Regions from separate parts of the Bacillus swezeyi genome, predicted to be linked through region 4. Evidence: riboswitches for the same ligand, from Rfam matches in the RefSeq annotation. Region 4 holds a riboswitch; each other region holds the start of a gene.
The links. Region 4 has a riboswitch for thiamine pyrophosphate ahead of tenA (thiaminase II). Riboswitches for the same ligand answer to the same signal wherever they lie in the genome.

Region 1 (5,186 bases), 380 kb from region 4:
AACTTTTCACACCAAGTGTGTTTTGAGCAACAACTGATGTAATAACAGCCATTCCATATACTTGCTGTTCCTGAAAGGTTTTTAAGTCTGCATGAATTCCCGCTCCCCCGGTTGGATCTGTTCCAGCAATCGAAAGTGCTTTGTAGATATCCGTCAACTCATACTCCTCCTTAGGTAGGTTTAACTGCTTCAAAAATTATAAAAGGTGGATATTCCTTTTCACTTTTCCAATTATTAAATTTAAATTTTTGTTCGATAGCCTTTAACTGCTCTCCGTCAATTTCGTTTAACGTTGGTTCTAGTAAAGTTACACTTTCAAAACCTGCATTAGATAAAAGTTTATAGTACATTGACTTCGGCCAATGAAAGTCATTTAAAATTAAATCTGCTTGTTCAGGAACATGAAGCCACTCATTTCTTTCTTCTCCATAAGAATATTCTTTCCCCGGTATTCCGTTGCGAAAGGTTGAAAATTCTATTCCAGTTGAATCAGGGTTCGTATCGAGTATAACAAAAGAAGCGCCCGGTTTTAACACACGAAAAATTTCATCCATTATTCTTTTGATACGTTGATCACTATCTGTATTAATAAAGACGTAACAGGCCATAGCAGCATCAACTGAATGATCTGGTAAGAAGAAAAGATTATCATGTTCAATTAAATGATAGTCAACATGTGGATGCTTTCTTTTTGTCTTTGCTATATCTAACATCTTACTTGATTCATCTACTGCGATTACATTGCAATCTATTCTGTCAGCTAACCTATATGCTACCTTTCCGGGACCACAGCCAAAATCGAGCACCTTTTTAATATCCTCTTTATCAAATTTACGAAAAACATACTCAAAACCTAATGTTTGTTCTAAAACGTCGTTATAAGCATCGAATTTACCAGCAACACTGTCTTCTTTCCAAGAAGTTTTCATTAAATTTCCTCCTTTTGTTTAGTTGAGAAATAATTAAACCACTTATTTCTAACAAAAAATTGATAAATAGGAAGTAAGCCTTGAAATAGAGAATGATCCATATCTCGTTTATAAGCAATATGCTGATATATACTGAAAAGTAAAAGAATCTGTTTCCAATATTCAGGTAAGTCTAGAGTTTCAATATCCTGCTTTGACATTGAAATTTGATCTTTTCTAAGCAAAGCCTCATATTCTAAAACTGTTTCGATGAAGGGCCAATTATTCCCGGTAGGCATTTTAGGAAATTCAAAAGCCGAGATATCATTATGGGTTTTTGCTTCCTCAAGTACTGTTTTTGCCCATTCGTTGTCCGACTCGTAAATATGAATGGAACCAACATTATGGAAATATTCCCCGACTTCTAAATGAAGTTCTCTCGCCATTAATTCTTGCATAAATGTAAAAGAGAACAGATCACTAATCATCCCTCGAAATGCATCATTTGCACGCATTACGGAAGACATGTATAACTTGTCTTCTCTTATGAAAAATTGCAAACCGATTGTGCAAGAAACATCAATGTTTCCAGAAACGAAGAGTTCCGAGGCATCGAATATTTGAATAAATGCCCTTTTTGAATCAATGTCTTCTTGTGTCAAAAGATTTTTTATTCTATTCCATTGATTTAGTTTTGCGTTTCCAAATTCAAATATTTTAGGACCATACGCAGTACCTGTTAATGTTTTTTTATTCATTGAATATAAAGGCATTTTTTTATTGTAATAACTAATAAAATCTAAGTTATTACTCCCCGATAAATACCATAAAACTTCAGCAAAATTAAACACGATATTTGTTTTTCTAGAGGGTAAGTAAGTGACACGTTCTATTGGATTTTCAAGGATCAGATGATAGTTCAATTGTTCTTTGCTTTTTTGTCCACGCGGTGAATTCAAAAATTCAGGGTTGTAATAGATGTCATACAGGGTTTCCATATATGCTTCATGAAAAGTTTTCTTTCTCATTTAGATTCCACCTTTTATTTCATAAGGATACTTTTAATCTTCTCTAATAAATCATCAGTATCTTTAAAATTAATGTATTCAACATCAGCTACTACATTTAACCCTTGAATTAAGAATGCGTAATCCCTATCATTTTCTAGTAATAACACTATCTTTTTTTTCAAGGCAGAAGCCCATCCAATTTCTATATGCGTTCCAGGAGAAGCCGGTGAGCCAGGAAAAGCTACAAAAAGGTCGCAAGTGCTTATTTCATCAAAATCAATTTTAGTGCACTGTTGGGGTGTCATGAAATCTTTCCCCCATCCTTCTCGCTTGTGAGCATTATGAACTAACCATCCTTCATTTTCAAAAAAAGAAATTAATGACTCCAACTTTCCCCTTTCATGTAAACTCATCAATCCAGTATTCTCATCTACTAAACTTTTAAAAGGCCCTGCTAAAAAAACTTTTTTAGTTGTCACTTTAATATCATCCTTTCAAAATAAATAAAGCCACTTTCATATGGAAAGTGGCTTAAATATAGATAAGATAAAAAATCTCTCTAATTTTTTCACTTCCCTACGCTGGTGTTAACCAAATCAGGTTCAAAGGGTCAGGACTTATGTCTCTTCTCAGCTTCTAAAGCTCCCCTAGTGGATAAAATATAAATATTTACTTTAATCCTAAACTATTCCATGTCATTAGTCAAACAATGATAGGATTAAAAAGGAAGCAGCTAATTATTATTTAAAAGTGGATTCCATCAAACAACTGAGATAACAGTTTGCCTTCCCATTTCCTTTTCCAAATATGCCAAATAAGTTTGACATAATGAAAACAATCATTTACGACAAATATGTAAAATATCTTTTCCATAAAGGAGTTTTTATGGAAAAAGGTTATAAAACATGCTAGAAAGGAAAAAGGTTTTTCTCAAGAGCAATTGGCCAAAGCGTGCGGCGTTTCCCGTCAAACCATTAATGCTATTGAAAATAATAAGTATGATCCGAGTTTATCTCTTGCTTTTCAATTGGCATATTGTTTAGGGGTAACAGTTGACCAATTATTTTTATTCGAATCAGAAAGGGATGTCAGAAATGAGAAAAATTGAAGTGTTTAGTTTGCTATTTCTAATCATTATTACCTTATACTTCGAGGGAACTTTACTGAGCTATATTAAACAACATCGGACGTTACTGAAGGGATTTTATTGATTAATTTGCTATTAGCATGGGGTCAATTCTTTATATGGAGAACGAAAAATAAAGTAAAGAAGGATGAAATGGGTAAATAAATACTAAAAAAAGTGCTCCAATGAGTTACAACATCGTTTTTATCACTTTATTTACTCTTTGGATCATCGATTTCTTTTTCATTAATAACGGAAAGAACTATATATTATTTGTCGCTTTTTGCATTGCATATATAACTTATCCCTAATCCAATTTGTTTTGGTAAAAAACATATATAAGAGGATAACAAGAGTTAGCCTACTCAATGATTTTTATCTTTCTGTTTAAATTATAGAACATACCTGCATCATTTGGTATGTTCTTTCTTATGCTGTGAATCCAGGCGCATCTCCATTCAAACTTCCCTTTCTCAGGAATAGGTACGCAGAGTAACGTTAGCAGTTCTGCTGACTCAAGCCGGCTTGTTGTGTTTGCATTGACAATTATCCATCCATTCCAAAACCTGCTCATTTTTTGAATTTATATATGATTACTGTGGTAATCTAAGGATAGTCAATAAGGAAAGAAGGTGATCCCATGCCCACTAACAATAAACCCAATAGATTAATCGCTGAGAAGTCTCCGTATTTACTCCAACATGCTCACAATCCTGTGGATTGGTATCCGTGGGGAGAAGAAGCCTTCGAAAAAGCAAAACGCGAAAACAAGCCGGTTCTCGTCAGCATCGGCTATTCGACTTGCCATTGGTGTCAATAAGAAACTAAGATAGAAATATTATCTTAATCATAAACATAAATCTACATGTGATCGGGCATAGTTAATATACATGAAGGAATTGAAAGAAATAACAATAACTTCAGATTGTTCCCAAAGTTTACTGAAAACCCTTGATTTTTGATGTTGAACCTTTTAAATATTTGATATTTTGGGGTTGAACAGATTTTTTCCACCAAAAAGTGCTATAATAGGGGATGATTAGTACCACAACAACTTTTTTGAAGGGGGACATTTAGCTTATATGCAAACATTTAACTTTATTTCAGGAGTGTGTTCAATATTATCTTTCATAATAAGCATCTTTGTTGCTGGGAAAGTTATAAAGATAACCAAAAATTTAAATATCAATTCAAATAGCGCCAGAAAACAACTAGTTATTGGAAAAGGGAACAAAACAGCTGGGAATGATATGAAAAATGTTTGAGAGAATACTGCAAATAATAGCTGGAAACAATAATAAATCTGCAGGTAGGGATATAAAAGAGACAACTCATATCTATAATTTTAATCCTCATCCTATCAGGTTCTATGAACAAGATCTAAAAGAAATTATAGAATGTTTCTCTAAGGAAACTGACAATATCAACAATGTTATTGAAAATACAACAGATTTCTATCGACCTAAAATTAAGAAAAAAAACGAAATCAATAGACTTTCAAATGAATATTTTGAACACATAAAGAAAAATAGCTTAATGCACTTTGAAAAAATATCCATTTTTCTCAAAGACATAAGAAATGAAGAGTTTTTAAAAATGTACCTTAGTACAACAACAGAAATAAACAATAAAATTGTATGCAATAGGAGAGAGTTCGAGTATTTCGAAAAGATCTTTGATGCGATATATAACTATATAGTTGAAAAGTCTAATTATGAACTTCCATTCAACAAAGAACTCATATGGGTTTTTCTACATTATATGTATTATAGTTGCGACATAGGTGATAAACATGATCAAACCTCATAAATATATGGATTTAAAACTTTCAATTTTTAATATTAGTCACATTATTATACAGAAATTAAAAAATAAAAATATCTACCCATATGATGATTTATATAAAGCTATTTGTCAAGAAATTAATGAAGATGGCATTATGGAACTTTTTAATTTGGCACTTACTTTTTTGTATTCTTTTAATGCAATCAAATACAATAAACATTCTGATAATGTGGAGCTGCTAAAGAATGAAAATATCTAAGATATATTCAAATAACAGTAGATTTAATGATTTAGATTTTACTGATGGGTTAAATATAATACTTGGTAGAGTAATTAATCAGCAAAATCTTGAATCTG
Region 2 (5,186 bases), 1.6 Mb from region 4:
CAATAATCTGTCTGTTTCTTTCGACGACGACAACCCGGTTTTCCAGCTTGTAGGATGCGAGCAAATCATAAATCGTTCCACCGTCATCGTTCCATTCTATTTTCTTTCCGTTGAGCTGAATGTTCACCTGTTAACAGCCTCCTTTCGCTCCGCTTGAAACGCCTCTTCCCACGTTTTTTTAACGGGGCGGCCCAGAATCATGTCGGTGATCATCGCGCCGGTTGCAGGCGCCAGAAGAATGCCGTTTCTGAAGTGGCCGGCCGCAAACAAAATCCGGCCGTTTTCAGGATGCCTGCCGATATACGGATTGCCGTCTTCGGTTTCCGGCCTCAATCCGGCCCAGCATTGATCAATTTTCATTTTTTCGATCTCTGGCAGCATCGTTTTCGCCTTTTTGATGACGGCCTCGATTCCGCCGAGCTCAGGCTGCTCATTCCAGTCTCCCGGCTTCATCGTTGCCCCGACAACAAGCTTCCCGCTATGGCGGGGAACAATATAGCAATGATCATGATACAGCGTCCGGGTTAAAGGAATGCCCTCATTCCAAACAGACAGGCACTCGCCTTTTACAGGATAAAATCTTTTATTTAAGCCGAGCTGTTTGAAGAAAACGCCGCTCCATACACCGCTTGCAATCACCGCGTGCTCGGCTTCCACCTCTCCTGAAGCCGTTTTGACCGTGACTGCGCCTGGCCCGGTTTCGATCGAAGTGACAGGAGTGTATTCAAAAATATCGGCGCCCGACAGTTTGGCTCCCTTGGCAAACGCCCTGCAAACAGAAACGGGTTCGACTTGAACATCATCTTGGATGAAGTTTGCGCCGAGTATCCCTTTTGCCGCATAAGGCTCTTTCTCATATACCTCTCCGGGCGTCAGCCATTCCGCAGAATCCAATACAGCCATCTGCATGAGGCGCTCCCGGTCGCTTTCAGAAAAAGCGAGCTTTAAAATTCCGCCGTCGCGTCTTCTGATGTCAATGCCGCTTATCTGTTTTAATTCAGCTTCCAGCCGCTGATATGCCTTTTGGCTGGCTCTGGCAAATTCAAAAAATGTTCCGGGTTTATCGCATTCGGCATGGGCGCCGAGCATGCCCGCTGCCGCCCTGGTCGCTTTTTGTCCGATTTCTCCGCTTTCAAAAACAGCCGTTTTGATTCCTGCCTTTGCAAGATGGTAAGCAATCGAAGCGCCAATGATGCCTCCTCCGACCACAACGGTCTCATAACGCTTTTTCATATGAATCTCCCTTTACGTAACAGGCAAACCGCGCCGCTGCTTCAGCCGGATGGTCGCTTGAAATGATCCCTGACATGACGGCGATGCCGTCAGGGTTTGCCGTCTGCACCTCAGGCAGCCGCTTTTCGGTGATTCCCCCGATCGCAATGACTGGAATATGGACAGCCGCTTTAACATCAGCCAGGCAGCCGATCCCTCTTCCTGTCCGGCCTTTTTTGCTGTCCGTTTCAAAAATATGGCCAAACAACACGTAATCTGCACCTTCTTTTTCAGCCTGAACCGCTTCTTGAACGGAGTGCACGGATTTGCCAATTTTCAAGTGAGGAAAACGACTTCTCACACACTTGACAGAAAAGCTGTGAGAAGGCAGCTGAACGCGGTGTATATTGTAAAACAAAGCGATATCCACCCTGTCATTGATGATAAGCTTCCGTTTATCGACCCCGCCGATGAGCAGGCGGCTGATTAAATCTGATATGTCGCTGACGTTTTTTGACCGTTCTCTGATATGGATAAAATCGACTATATCCTTGATTGAAATGATTTTCGCAGCAAGCTCTTCCTGAGAGTGCCTGTCATTGGTGATCACGTGAATGCGCAAGCTGTTCCACCCCGCTTTTTGACCAGCCTTCCTGCCGGTGGGCCATATTCCAAAATTGATACTCATAATAGCTTGAGATCACGAAGTTTTTCTTCATTTTCGCGCGGGTTTCAGCAGTGCTTTTTTCAGCCAGCTCATCAAAACGATCAATCTGTTCAGTCACAAGCTCTTTAAACCAGTCTCCACCGTATGTGGCAATCCATTCTTGATAAACCCCGTTCTCAGGTATGCATGTTTGCAAAGTTTCTCCGACTTCATAATAAAGCCAATAGCAAGGAAGCAAAGCAGCGAGAATTTCTGCAAAATTGCCGCTCATCACGGAACGGTACATGTGGGAAGTATAGGCATAAGCCGTAGGCGACGGCTGAAACGCTTCAATTTCTTCTTCTGTAATCCCCAATAAATCCGTGAACTTCCTATGGAGAGACAGCTCTGCTTCATAAGTGCCCTTTGCATGTTCTGCCATCCGGCTTGTCGTATACAGATCATCTGCATATGCCGCAGCAAAGGATTGAACCTTGGCAAAATGGGTCAAGTAGTAGGAATCCTGCAGAACATAGTATTTAAAACAGTCAACAGGCAAAGAGCCGTCACCGATTCCTTTAATAAATGGATGGACAAAACTGCCTTCCCACCATTCTGCAGCGCTTTTTCGGCATTCTTCTGAAAATTTCATATCGAGGCTCCTCCTTTAATTCTGAAAATGAAAAAACCACTTTCCCCGCAGGAAAAGTGGTTTGGAATTTGCATATATACATAATCAAATACCTTGCCACTTCCCTACGCAGGTATGAACCTGTTCAGGTTATGAGGGTCTAAAAGTCACACTTTTATCTCAGCCCTTATCAAGGACTCCCCTAGTGGAAAACATTTCTTTTTCATTCAGTTATACTTTTATCTTAACACGAAATAGAAAATGGTCAAGCATCAGTCTTCAAGCGTTTTTTTCAGTTCTGTGATATATCCGCGCGAACCGGTGGCGATCAGCCTGTCACCCATTTGCAGCCTTGTATCTCCATGAGGCACAAGGCTGTCGATGCCTCGGAAAATCCGTACAAAAATGACATCCCCGGTAAAAGGAAACTCCCTTAACAGCACACCGTCAAACCGTTCGTTGTTCATGTTGATCTGGTACAATGATGCATCCTGGTTGGTCAGCAATTTCATGACGCCAGGCGCCTCAATAAGTGCGCGAAGCAATGTTTTCGTTGACAGCAGAATGGAGATTGTATCGATTCCGTTTTCTTTTAATTCAGCTTCGGCTTTAGGCGAATCTGCGCTGGCGATAATTCTGTCGACCTTTTGCTCCTTTGCAAAAAGGGCAATCCCGGTGTTTCGCTCTTCATTTCCTGTCGCCACGACAAGAATATCCGTTTCAAAAACGTTAAACGATTGAAGTGTGCTATATTCATAATCCGGCAGCATTTCCACATCAAAAACGGAATCAGCCAGCTTTTCTTCTTTCTTTTCCTGATGCACATGCAGAATTCTGACATGATATTCTTCAGAAGAGAGCTCAAGCGTGACCGGCAGCGTCATTTGATTGGCGCCGATAAAGCTGATCGTCTTTTTCTCTGTTTCGCTTTCCGCTTTCGGCATCAATTTTTTAAAGCCGATCGGTGTAATGATACATGTGATCACAGCCACCAAAATCAGCGCTCCAGACATTTGCGCATCGATAACGCCAATGCGTTCACCGATCGTTGTCGCAGCAATGACAAGGGACAGCGTCGATGTCAGGAGAAAACCTGAAGCCAGGACCGTTTTTGTGTCATACCATTTTTTCAAAAGCAATGCGGGAAGAACCTTGCTTATTAATAACGCAACAAACAGCAGCGGAATCATGATTAAAATTTTCGGATTCTCAAAAAGCGACCAAATATCCAATTTGACCCCCGTCATGACAAAAAAGATCGGGATCAAAAATCCATAGCCGAACGAATCAAGCTGCTGAACAAGCTCTTTGTTCGGAGAAAGAAGCGATACGAGCACCCCGGCTAAAAATGCGCCGAGAATGTTTTCCGCGCCGAGCGACTCCGAGAGTGCGACCAGTACAATGATCAAAGTAAAAATCGCCCTTGTGCCGATTTGAATCGTCCCTTTTGACATCACTTCGACAAAAGACCGCTTTTTAAAGATTCTCCCGAAAAGATACAGAACGACGCCTGCGGCAAATAATATGATCAACAGCCACATATTGCTGTTTTCATCACCATAGATTGATGCGAACACCGCCAGCAGAATCATCGTCGCAAGATCGGCAATCACCGCTACAAGCAAAATAACCTGGCCGATATTTGTCTTCATGAGCCGCTCTTCCTTCAAAGTCGGAACGACCACGCCGAGGGAAATGGTGGAAATAATCAGCGTCATTAAAAAGGCGTTGTCGATAAAGCCGGCCAGCACGAAGCTGTATGATAGCCCGAGCGACAAAATAAAAATTCCGATAAATATGATGGCAGCCGTTTTAAATGTATTCGGCGCCGCTTTTCCGTTTGGAAGCAGCTGCTTTTTCTTTCCTTTTTCAAATGCGGAAAAATCAATTTCAAGTCCGCTTAAAAACATTAGAAATATAAATCCAAGCATCGATAATGTTTCCAGCCATGTATCGTGGGCTGTTACAAGGTTTAATCCGCTTTTTCCGATGATAAGACCCATGATGATTTCCGCGACGACAACAGGTATACTGAGCCTAAATCGATGCAGCAAAATGGGAGTCAAAAATGCAAAAATGAGTACGACGACTAAAGATGAAACAGATGTATGCTCCATAAACTGGTACCTCCTCAAAACCGGTTTCCGGGTATAATTAGCGTTCCCTTTTTTAACATAAAAAAGGTCCATATTTTAGAAATTCATGTGAGAAAAGAGATGCAAACCTTCCTTTTTTCACAGGTGTAAAAATCGATTTTAACAATGCTCGCCAAGAAAAAAAAGTGATATGCCTGATTTTCTTCTCTAAAAATTTAAGAAGCTAAAAAAAGCTATGATTTCCAATAAACAAAGCTCATGAATGAATGGCGCCGGGTAATGATAAACATACGAAAATCAGCAGCATCCTTTGAATTTTTGCCGGACAAGGTCCGAGTAGGAGGTGAAGTAACATGAAATATGATGTGGTTGGTGATATTCATGGCTGCTATGACGAGATGATCGCATTAATTAAAAAGCTCGGCTATTCTTTCAAATCAGGTTTACCTGTTCACCCTGAACACAGAATGCTTGTCTTTCTCGGAGATTTGACAGACAGAGGGCCAAAATCGATTGAAGTTGTTGAATTTGTAGCACGCGCCTATGAAGAAGGAGCTGTGCGTTATGTTCCTGGCAATCATTGCAATAAGCTCTACCGCTT
Region 3 (5,186 bases), 1.3 Mb from region 4:
TTAACAATATGTCAAATATACTATATAAAAAAAGGATTGCGGGTGGTAAGATGAACAACAGGGTAAGAGAGCTGAGAGCAAGATATGGCTATTCACAAGAAGCTCTTGCAAAAGCTGTCGGAGTTACGAGACAGACAGTTGCGGCCATTGAAAAAGGCAATTACATACCGTCGCTCCTTTTAGCATTGAAAATTTGCGGGGAGTTTCGATTAAATATGGAAGAAGTTTTTTGGTTAGAAGGGGGGAAAAATGAATGAATATGAAAACGAGGACTTTTTTTCACATTCTTCTTTTCGGACTTGCGTGCTGGACTTTTATTACGTTTTTCCAAACATCTGAACAGATTGCAAGAAGCCTGAAAACGAGCAATTCTGAACTGCATTTTGTTTTTAACCTTATTCCCATTCTTCTATTTGTTTCGGTTCTGGCGGTTTACTCTTTTTTAGAGAAGAAAGGCTCTCGCAAACGAAGCCTTATTCTCATTCCTGATGAATTTAAAGAACAGGATGAAAGGGAGCAGATGATGACCGCCAAAGCGTGCAGAACCTCTTACATCGTTCTGTATTTTGCAATGCCTGTCGCAGCGCTCCTCATGATCTTTTATCCGTTTTTCCAAGTCGATATCCCGTACTTTCCGATTATCGTCATCTTTGTGTTAATTGTCATTCAACACTTGTCATATATGTTTTCATTTCAAAAGAACAGATAAGCAGATGAAGGCCCCCGCTTCATCTGCTTTTTTTGTCAGCTGTATATGCGGCTGCCCGCTTTTTTAAATTCCTTCGCCTTTTCTTCCATGCCTTTTTCAATAGCCTTTTCTTCATCAAGATTATTTTCATTTGCATAATCGCGAATATCTTGAGAAATCCTCATGCTGCAAAATTTCGGACCGCACATTGAGCAAAAGTGAGCGGTCTTCGCGCCTTCGGCCGGCAAGGTCTCATCGTGAAATGCAAGCGCCCTTTCCGGATCCAGCGAGAGGTTGAACTGGTCCCGCCAGCGGAATTCAAAGCGTGCTTTCGAAAGCGCATCATCGCGAATTTGCGCGCCGGGATGCCCTTTAGCGAGATCAGCCGCATGAGCCGCAATTTTGTATGTAATGACCCCTTCGCGGACATCATCTTTATTCGGAAGCCCCAAATGTTCTTTCGGCGTGACATAACAAAGCATTGCAGTTCCATACCAGCCGATCATCGCCGCTCCAATCGCTGATGTAATATGGTCATAGCCCGGGGCAATATCGGTCGTCAGCGGGCCGAGTGTATAAAACGGGGCCTCCTTGCAAATCTCCATTTGCTTATCGACATTCTCTTTAATTTTATGCATCGGCACATGCCCCGGTCCTTCGATCATCACCTGCACATCATGTTTCCAGGCAATTTCCGTCAGCTCGCCGAGCGTTTCCAATTCGGCAAACTGGGCTTCATCATTCGCATCAGCAATCGAACCGGGACGAAGTCCGTCACCCAATGAAAATGCGATATCATAAGCTTTCATAATTTCGCAAATTTCTTCAAAATGCGTGTAAAGGAAACTTTCTTCATGATGCGCCAGACACCATTGCGCCATAATCGCTCCGCCGCGGGAGACGATGCCCGTGACACGCTTTGCCGTGAGCGGCACATAGCGCAGGAGTACACCGGCATGAATCGTAAAATAATCCACACCCTGCTCTGCCTGTTCAATCAATGTATCGCGGTAAACTTCCCAAGTCAGATCTTCCGCGACACCGTTTACTTTCTCAAGCGCCTGATAAATCGGCACGGTTCCTACAGGCACTGGACAGTTGCGGATGATCCATTCCCTTGTTGTGTGAATATCCTTCCCAGTGGACAGATCCATCATCGTATCGGCGCCCCAGCGGATCGCCCATGTCATTTTCTCCACTTCTTCTTCAATTGAGGAGGTGACGGCTGAATTCCCTATATTGGCATTAATTTTCACGTGGAAGTTCCGGCCGATAATCATCGGCTCGCTTTCCGGATGATTGATGTTTGACGGAATGATCGCCCGGCCGCTCGCTACTTCATCACGGACAAATTCAGGAGATACATGCTCGCGAATCGCGATAAACTCCATTTCAGGAGTGATGATCCCCTTTCTTGCGTAATGTAGCTGAGTGACATTTTGTCCTTTTTTCGCGCGCAGCGGTTTTCTTTTCAGCCCCGGGTAGCTGTGATTCGTCTGCTTCACATTTTTATAGCCGTTATCCTCAGGCTTTATGTCTCTGCCCTCGTATTCCTCGGTATCGCCGCGCTCTTTGATCCAGGCCGACCGCAAAGGCTTCAGCCCCTTTAAAATGTCAACCTCCGCCTTTGCGTCTGTGTAAGCACCGCTCGTGTCGTATATACGAACAGGCTGATTTTCTTCTTCGCCGAATGAACCTGTCGTTGGGCTCAGGGCAATTTCTCTCATCGGGACTTGAATGTCAGGACGCGATCCTTCGACATACACCTTTCGGCTCCCTGTAAAGCTTGACATAATCGAGATGTTTTTTTGCTGTACTGACTCATGTTTCATGTTTTAAAATCCTTCCCCTCTATAAATTGGTCAAGACTAAACCTGAGAACTGTACCAGCACAAAAAAACCAGGCACATTTTCATGAACCTGGTTTAAAGTCAGTAAAAAATCACCATTATTGCACGGCAATTCGCAATAATCAGCATAAATCACTTTTACTTCCCCACGCTGGTACGAACCAGATCAGGTCCAAAGGGTTAAGAAACGCATTCGTTCCTCTCTCAGCCCATGCAGGGCACCCCTAGTAATGCTATTTAATTCGTCACTATGGTAACACAATGAACACATGATGAAAAGTTAAAATGTAATCATTCCTGCTTTTTAGGAATGATTGACTACAAAAACGTATGAAAGCTGCTTTTAATTAAAAAGGGATATGTCAGCAAAAGTGAATACCATTATGGAGAAAGATCCGTTAACAGGATTATAAATGATCGTGCAGAACACCAATCATTCTCTTGAGCTCACCAGCTGCGATCTGTCCCGGAGCCGAGGCTTTCTTTGCGGCGCCGAAAGTCATGGCCGAACCAAACACCTCGCCTGCCAAACGGCTGACTACACCCTTCCCGGCCATGGACATCGTAATAATCGGCCGCTTTGCATACTGCTCATGCATCGTATACGTCGCTTCAAGCAGCCTTAGCACATCAGCCGGCGTTTCAGGCATAACTGCAATTTTCGGCAAATCTGCACCCAATTCCTGCGCTTTCTTCAAGCGGGAAATCATTTCTTCTGTGGCCGGCGTCTTCTCAAAATCATGATTGGAAATAATGACTGCCACTTCATTCGCATGTGCGGCTTCCGTCGCTGCTTTCACAGCCCGTTCATCATGAAACAGCTCGATATCGATGAGATCGGCAAGCCCTGTTTTGATAACCGTTTCATTTAAAGAAAAATAATATTCCGGGCTGACATCTTTTTCTCCGCCTTCCCTCGCACTGCGAAAGGTAAAGATCAGCGGAGTTTCTTTCAAAAGGCCGCGGATTTCCGACAAAGCCTCAGTTACCTTCTCGATGTCTTCAACACCTTCATAAAAATCTGCCCGCCATTCGGCGACATCCGCATCAAACGTCTGCAGAAAAGCCGCTTCTTCTTTCAATTGTCCGAGTGTTTCTCCGACAAGGGGCACACAAATTTTCGGGGCGCCTTCTCCAAACGTCATTCCTCTGACCTTCACCAGTTTCTCCACTTGTTTCAGCTCCTGTTCTTTCTATATCCGTGAAATCTCAATGACTTAACGGTAACCAATATTCATCATAAGCGCAAGCAAAAATCTTAGGCTATGCCGCAGATATGAAACAAAAATAGATGAACACCCAGAGCATAGGCAAGTGCACAAGAATAGGATGAAGTTGGAATGATCATATAGAACGAAGGAGGAAATATAATGGATGACCATACCGTTCCCTATCATGCGGATTTAAGGAACGTCCAGCACCAACGTGTTTTAAAAATGCTTCAGCATTGTGAAGCTGTTTGTGAGTTAACTGAGTATTACGTTCTCACAAGGGAAGATCCGAGACATAGAAAAGACCAATTAAGAATGCTTAGAGATTGTGCCGATATATGTACGCTGACCGCCAAATATATCGCAAGGTACAGCCGCTTTGCAAAATCGCTTGCCTTGCTGTGCGCAAAAATTTGTGAAATCTGCGGAAATCACTGTTCACAACAGCCCGATCAGCAATCGCAAACATGCAGTCAGACTTGCCTGCAATGCGCCCAGGAATGCCGTTCCTTTGCAATGCCGTCATGATATGCTGAGAAAATGAACTTACGGATTGTACGAAAAACGTTTCTTACTGATCGTGAGAAACGTTTTTTCATCACTCCCGAAAGAAGAACAGATTTTGAGTCGTGCCGAAGCGATTTCGAGATCAGCCGTTAAGGGCTATGAATGGTATACGATTTATATTAAAGTTTCTATTTTATATCATTCTGGATAGCGCAAGTAAAAAAAGACGGCCATGTTTCGCCACCTTAGAATCGGTCCTGTTCTATGATCCAATCATAATGCGTTTCATAGCCGAAATTCGGCAGACCGCTCTCGCTGACCTTTTGTGTTTCTTTAGATTCGGCTATCAGGCTATACTCATACGACCTCCTTGCGTACAATTCGGATATAACGAAAAACGGCCTAGCATAGCGCTAGACCGTTTTTCGTATTATTTTCGAATAATAAACTTGATACCGGTGGTCGGGGTCGAACCGACACTCCCGAAGGAACACGATTTTGAGTCGTGCGCGTCTGCCAATTCCGCCACACCGGCATGTGTGAGCAATGGTGCCGAGGGCCGGACTTGAACCGGCACGGTAGTCACCTACCGCAGGATTTTAAGTCCTGTGTGTCTGCCAATTCCACCACCCCGGCACGGGCAAATAAGGCGACACCCGGATTCGAACCGGGGATAAAGGTTTTGCAGACCTCTGCCTTACCACTTGGCTATGCCGCCATCATTTTAAGAAATTGGAGCGGAAGACGGGATTCGAACCCGCGACCCCCACCTTGGCAAGGTGGTGTTCTACCACTGAACTACTTCCGCATTTTTATTAGTAAGTCATCTCATCATATGCAGCTTCATAAGAAAAGATGAAAACTGGGCTAGCTGGATTCGAACCAGCGCATGACGGAGTCAAAGTCCGTTGCCTTACCGCTTGGCTATAG
Region 4 (5,186 bases):
AAATAACCGGCCCGGTTGACAGAAAAATGGTGATCAATGCCCTGAATTCAGGAGCAAAGGTTTTTATGGCTGATTTTGAAGATGCGAATTCGCCGACATGGAAAAATTGTATAGAAGGCCAGATCAATTTGCGAGATGCGGTCCGCGGGACGGTTTCCTTTACGAATGAGGCTGGAAAGCGCTATCAACTGAAGGAAAACCCGGCTGTCATCAAGGTCAGGCCGAGGGGCTGGCATTTGGAGGAAAAGCATGTTTTGGCTGACGGCAAGCCTGTGTCAGCGAGCTTATTCGATTTTGGCCTATATTTCTTTCATAACGCAAAAGCGCTGATCGAAAAAGGAAGCGGCCCTTATTTCTACCTTCCGAAAATCGAAAACCATCTTGAAGCAAGACTCTGGAATGACGTGTTTGTCTATGCTCAAAATGACTTGCGCATTCCACAGGGCACGATTAAAGCAACGGTCTTGATCGAAACGATTTTGGCGGCTTTTGAAATGGATGAAATTTTGTATGAATTGAAGGAACACTCAGCCGGCCTCAACTGCGGCAGATGGGATTATATTTTCAGCTTCATTAAGAAATTCAAGAAGCGGGATGAAGTCATCCTTCCTGATCGCTCAGCCGTGACGATGACAGTCCCCAACATGAGAGCCTACTCCCTTTTGGCCATCAAAACGTGTCATAAACGGCATGCCCATGCCATCGGAGGGATGGCGGCGCAGATTCCCGCTAAAGACAAACCGGAAATTAACGAAGCCGCTTTCGCAAAGATCCGTGAAGATAAGGAGCGGGAAGCAAAAGACGGCCATGACGGGACATGGATCGCACATCCTGGGATGATTCAAACAGCCCTTGACGTATTTAATGAACATATGCCGACGGAAAACCAGATTCATAGAAAACGAGAAGATGTCGAGATTGAGGGGAAAGACTTGCTTGAAGTGCCGAAAGGCCGAATTACGGAAGAAGGCGTCCGCACCAATATCAGCGCCGGCATCCGCTATCTCGCTTCCTGGTTGTCTGGCAGAGGTGCAGCACCGATTGACCACTTAATGGAGGATGCGGCAACGGCTGAAATCTCGAGAGCCCAGCTATGGCAGTGGATTCGCCATCCAAAAGGGATTCTTGACGACGGCAGGGAAGTGACGGTTGAGATGTTCAAGACGATGAAAGAGGAAGAAATGGAGAAAATCATCGGTGGAGTCGGTAGGGAACAATTTCAGAGCGGCCGGTTCGAAGAGGCAGGACAGATTTTTGAACAACTGATTTTAGATGATGAATTTGCGGAGTTTCTTACGATTCCCGCTTATGAAAAAATGTAATGGGAGGAATTTCATGATGATGGCAGAAAAGGCAAGGCAGATTGAAGAAAGCTGGGAGCATGACAAACGCTGGGGCGGAATCACAAGACCTTATAAGGCATCTGAAGTCATTCGCCTGAGGGGTTCGCTGGAGATTGAATACACGATCGCAAGGCACGGCGCCGAAAAGCTGTGGAAGCTTCTCCACACAGAGGATTTCATTGCTGCGCTTGGCGCTTTAACCGGGAATCAGGCGATGCAGCAAGTCAAGGCGGGATTGAAAGCGATTTATTTAAGCGGCTGGCAGGTGGCTGCGGATGCAAACCTTTCTGGAAGCATGTATCCAGACCAAAGCCTGTATCCGGCAAACAGCGTTCCAGATGTCGTCAAAAGAATCAACCGCGCCCTTCAGCGTGCAGACCAAATTCACCATATGGAAGGAAAAGATGATATAGATTGGTTTGCGCCGATCGTAGCCGATGCCGAAGCAGGCTTCGGCGGACAGCTCAATGTGTTCGAATTGATGAAAAGCATGATTGAGGCTGGCGCCGCGGGGGTCCATTTCGAAGATCAGCTTTCATCTGAGAAAAAATGCGGCCATTTGGGCGGAAAAGTATTGCTTCCGACGCAGACGGCGGTTCGCAATTTAATTGCCGCGCGCCTTGCCGCAGACGTCATGGGAGTGCCGACCATTCTCATCGCCCGTACCGATGCGAATGCGGCCGATCTCATCACTAGCGATATTGATCAATATGATGCGCCGTTTTTGACGGGAGAGCGCACATCTGAGGGTTTTTACAAAACAAAATCGGGTCTTGATCAGGCGATTGCCAGAGGCTTGGCATATGCGCCATATGCCGACTTGATCTGGTGTGAAACATCTGAACCGAACATTGAAGAAGCGCGCCGATTTGCTCAGGCGATCCATGAGAAATTCCCTGGCAAACTTCTCGCTTATAATTGCTCTCCTTCTTTCAACTGGAAAGCCAAACTGGATGATAACAGCATTCTGAATTTCCAAAAACAGCTCAGTGAAATGGGCTATAAATTTCAATTCGTCACACTTGCAGGATTCCATGCATTAAATCACGGGATGTTTGAGTTGGCTCGCCAATATAACAATCGAGGGATGGCGGCGTACTCTGAGCTGCAGCAGGCTGAGTTTGCCAGTGAAAAACACGGATATACGGCGACAAGGCACCAACGCGAAGTCGGAACAAGCTATTTTGATGAAGTGGCGCAGGTCGTCACAGGCGGAACCTCTTCTACAACGGCGCTGAAAGGCTCGACGGAGGCAGAGCAGTTTCAGCCGTAAACAGCCTTAAGGACATGAAAAAGCCGCCTATCTTAAATAGGCGGCTAGCTTATTGATGGTGTATGGAATGTGAATTTAGCAGTTTGCGTCATTGGAAGGGGCTGTCAAAGGATGTTCCCGAAGTACAGTCAATTTACGATGCTGAGCCTTGTCACTTCTTTTGGCCGGCCGATTGTCTTTGCTGAAAGAGTAAAACAAATACCCAGCCATTGTCAAAATCAAGATAAACATCATCATAATATCCCCTCCAAAAATTTTTTGTTTTCTATATATTAGACGGATGAGCTAGGAAAAAGTTTCAGAAAATTTATATTTTTCTATAAATATTTTAAAATTGTGTAAATCATATTGACAAAAACCCGCCAGGCAGAAGAAAGCGGCTTGGACACAATGGTCGGAAGTTTCTTCAAACCCGTCACAGGTTGACATCATGAACTTTGATGTGTAGAGTAAAAGTTAATGTAATAGGAAGTCCACTAGGGGAGCCATAAGCTGGCTGAGACAAGAAGTAATCTTGGACCCTTTGAACCTGATCTAGTTCATACTAGCGTAGGGAAGTGGAGTCGGTGTCTTTATGATGTTATCATGTCAAAGCCGCTCCATTTTGGGGCGGCTTTTTTGTATAAAAGAAGCCGCTTATTTCCCCCTGTGCCTTCCTTAAAATGATGAAGGAGGCTCTCTGTCATGAGTTTTTCAGCAGAACTACGCCGTGAGGCAGACCCCATTTTTGAAGCGATTTTTCAGCATCCATTTGTACAAGGATTGGCCTCAGGCCGCCTGGAAAAGGAACAGCTGATCCATTATGTGAAACAAGATTATGAGTATTTGAATTCCTTTATCCAAATCTATGGAATTGCAATTTCAAAGTGTCAGAATCGCAAAGACATGGAAATGTTTCACCAGCAGATTTCCTTTGTTTTAAACAGTGAAGTGCATCCGCATAACAATTTGTGCCGGGCTGCAGGCGTAGCCTATGAATCTCTGCAAGGCTATCCGCTGGCCCCGTCTGCCCATCATTATATCCGCCATTTGCTGACGGCGGCGCATGAAGGCACGCTTGGAGAGATTGTAGCCGTTTTATTGCCTTGTCCGTGGACTTATTGGGAGATTGGCAAAAAGCTGCTGAAGGAAGTGCAGCCTGATCCGTCGCATCCATTCTATGACTGGATTCATTTTTACGGGGACAGAACCGATTCAATCACGACGATGTTCTGCACCCGTTTGGACGAATGGGCAGAAGCAGCGGGCGAGGCCGAAAAACAAAAAATGAAAGAGCTTTTTTTGCAGAGCTGCCAGCTGGAATACGGATTTTGGGAGATGGCTTACACAGTTGAAAATTGGCCGGTTGAAATGGAGGAGGCGAGACGATGAATTGGAACATGAAAGAAGTCGTAATGACAGTGATATTAGCGGTAGCCTGCGGTGTCATTTACTTAGGCTGGTCTACGTTGTGGATTCCTGTATCGGCCATTGTCGGCCCTGTCGGCGCAAACTTAATGTTTGGCATTTGGGTGATTGCCAGTCCGATCGTTGCTTATATCATCCGCAAACCGGGGGCAGCTCTGATTGCCGAGACGGCCGCAGCAGCGGTTGAGCTGTTGACAGGCAGCCATTTTGGCTTGTCCGCATTGCTGATCGGCGTTTTCCAAGGTGCCGGGGCGGAAATCGCGTTTGCGATGTTTCGCTATAAGCGCTATAACCTGTTTACTCTTATGCTTTCCGGTGCGCTGGCAGCGGTCGGCAGCATGGCATACAGCTTGATGGCAAACGGTTTTGCCTACTATACGACGGAAACGCTGATTCTGACCTTAGCCATTCAAATCATCAGCGGCATTATTCTGGGCGGCTGGCTTGCCAAAGCCGTTGTCGGAGCACTCGCGAAAACGGGTGTCCTTGATCAGTATGAAATCATGAAGGAGCACCGTAAAAAGGATGAATCAAATGAATTCATATCTAGGATGCAATAATCTCTCCATTCGCTTTTACCATCGGTCTGAAACGATGTTGGACCGCGTCACCTTATCGATTCAAAAAGGAGAGAAAGTGTTGATACTCGGGCCGAGCGGAAGCGGAAAATCGACGCTTATTTCGGCTCTGTCCGGGATTATTCCCGAACACATTGAAGCGGATGTCAGCGGTGAAATAAACCGCAGAAGGAGTGCGGGCGTTATGTTTCAGGACCCGGATTCACAGTTTTGCATGCTTCATGTTGACGAAGAAATCGCTTTTAGTCTTGAAAACAGGTCTGTTCCCCGTCAACATATGGATCAAATGATCGGGGATGTAATGGAGCAGGTCGGATTGGACATCGACAGGAGGACGCCAATCGAAACCTTGTCAGGCGGGATGAAACAGCGGCTCGCATTAGCCTGTCTATTGGCTCTGGAGCCGGAAGTGCTGTTTTTTGATGAGCCGACCGCACAGCTCGATCCGGCAAGCAGAAAGGAGATATTTGCTTTACTGAAAGATCTATCCGCAAACAACGGGCAGACGATGGTATTTATTGAACATGTGCTGGACGGCTGCATCGAATGGATGGATCGCGTCATCCTTTTAGGCAAAAACGGACG

Region 1: linked by a shared signal. The riboswitch ahead of RBH91_RS01245 (nucleoside 2-deoxyribosyltransferase) and the one ahead of tenA (thiaminase II) in region 4 are both predicted to bind thiamine pyrophosphate.
Region 2: linked by a shared signal. The riboswitch ahead of tenA (thiaminase II) and the one ahead of tenA (thiaminase II) in region 4 are both predicted to bind thiamine pyrophosphate.
Region 3: linked by a shared signal. The riboswitch ahead of thiC (phosphomethylpyrimidine synthase ThiC) and the one ahead of tenA (thiaminase II) in region 4 are both predicted to bind thiamine pyrophosphate.

What each region holds. Positions count from the first base shown of each region.
Region 1 is NZ_CP133085.1:210,603-215,788, reverse strand. Features, by position in the region: gene thiD (bifunctional hydroxymethylpyrimidine kinase/phosphomethylpyrimidine kinase) at 1-157, opposite strand, end outside; gene RBH91_RS01255 (class I SAM-dependent methyltransferase) at 171-929, opposite strand; gene RBH91_RS01250 (thymidylate synthase) at 929-1,936, opposite strand; gene RBH91_RS01245 (nucleoside 2-deoxyribosyltransferase) at 1,951-2,397, opposite strand; TPP riboswitch at 2,475-2,577, opposite strand; gene RBH91_RS01240 (helix-turn-helix transcriptional regulator) at 2,817-3,026, shown strand; partial or broken gene RBH91_RS01235 (DUF255 domain-containing protein) at 3,685-3,858, shown strand; gene RBH91_RS01230 (ABC-three component system protein) at 4,302-4,853, shown strand; gene RBH91_RS01225 (ABC-three component system middle component 6) at 4,837-5,088, shown strand; gene RBH91_RS01220 (DUF2326 domain-containing protein) at 5,075-5,186, shown strand, end outside.
Region 2 is NZ_CP133085.1:1,419,117-1,424,302, reverse strand. Features, by position in the region: gene thiS (sulfur carrier protein ThiS) at 1-127, opposite strand, end outside; gene thiO (glycine oxidase ThiO) at 124-1,233, opposite strand; gene tenI (thiazole tautomerase TenI) at 1,217-1,834, opposite strand; gene tenA (thiaminase II) at 1,809-2,510, opposite strand; TPP riboswitch at 2,595-2,703, opposite strand; gene RBH91_RS06805 (monovalent cation:proton antiporter family protein) at 2,762-4,606, opposite strand; gene prpE (bis(5'-nucleosyl)-tetraphosphatase PrpE) at 4,939-5,186, shown strand, end outside.
Region 3 is NZ_CP133085.1:1,090,811-1,095,996, reverse strand. Features, by position in the region: gene RBH91_RS05175 (helix-turn-helix transcriptional regulator) at 51-257, shown strand; gene RBH91_RS05170 (hypothetical protein) at 254-709, shown strand; gene thiC (phosphomethylpyrimidine synthase ThiC) at 745-2,520, opposite strand; TPP riboswitch at 2,665-2,774, opposite strand; gene aroD (type I 3-dehydroquinate dehydratase) at 2,946-3,710, opposite strand; gene RBH91_RS05155 (four-helix bundle copper-binding protein) at 3,909-4,277, shown strand; tRNA gene RBH91_RS05150 (tRNA-Leu) at 4,710-4,791, opposite strand; tRNA gene RBH91_RS05145 (tRNA-Leu) at 4,804-4,892, opposite strand; tRNA gene RBH91_RS05140 (tRNA-Cys) at 4,904-4,974, opposite strand; tRNA gene RBH91_RS05135 (tRNA-Gly) at 4,990-5,064, opposite strand; tRNA gene RBH91_RS05130 (tRNA-Gln) at 5,119-5,186, opposite strand, start outside.
Region 4 is NZ_CP133085.1:4,356,190-4,361,375, reverse strand. Features, by position in the region: gene aceB (malate synthase A) at 1-1,322, shown strand, start outside; gene aceA (isocitrate lyase) at 1,339-2,616, shown strand; gene RBH91_RS21770 (hypothetical protein) at 2,692-2,853, opposite strand; TPP riboswitch at 3,085-3,189, shown strand; gene tenA (thiaminase II) at 3,301-3,987, shown strand; gene RBH91_RS21760 (ECF transporter S component) at 3,984-4,583, shown strand; gene RBH91_RS21755 (ABC transporter ATP-binding protein) at 4,558-5,186, shown strand, end outside.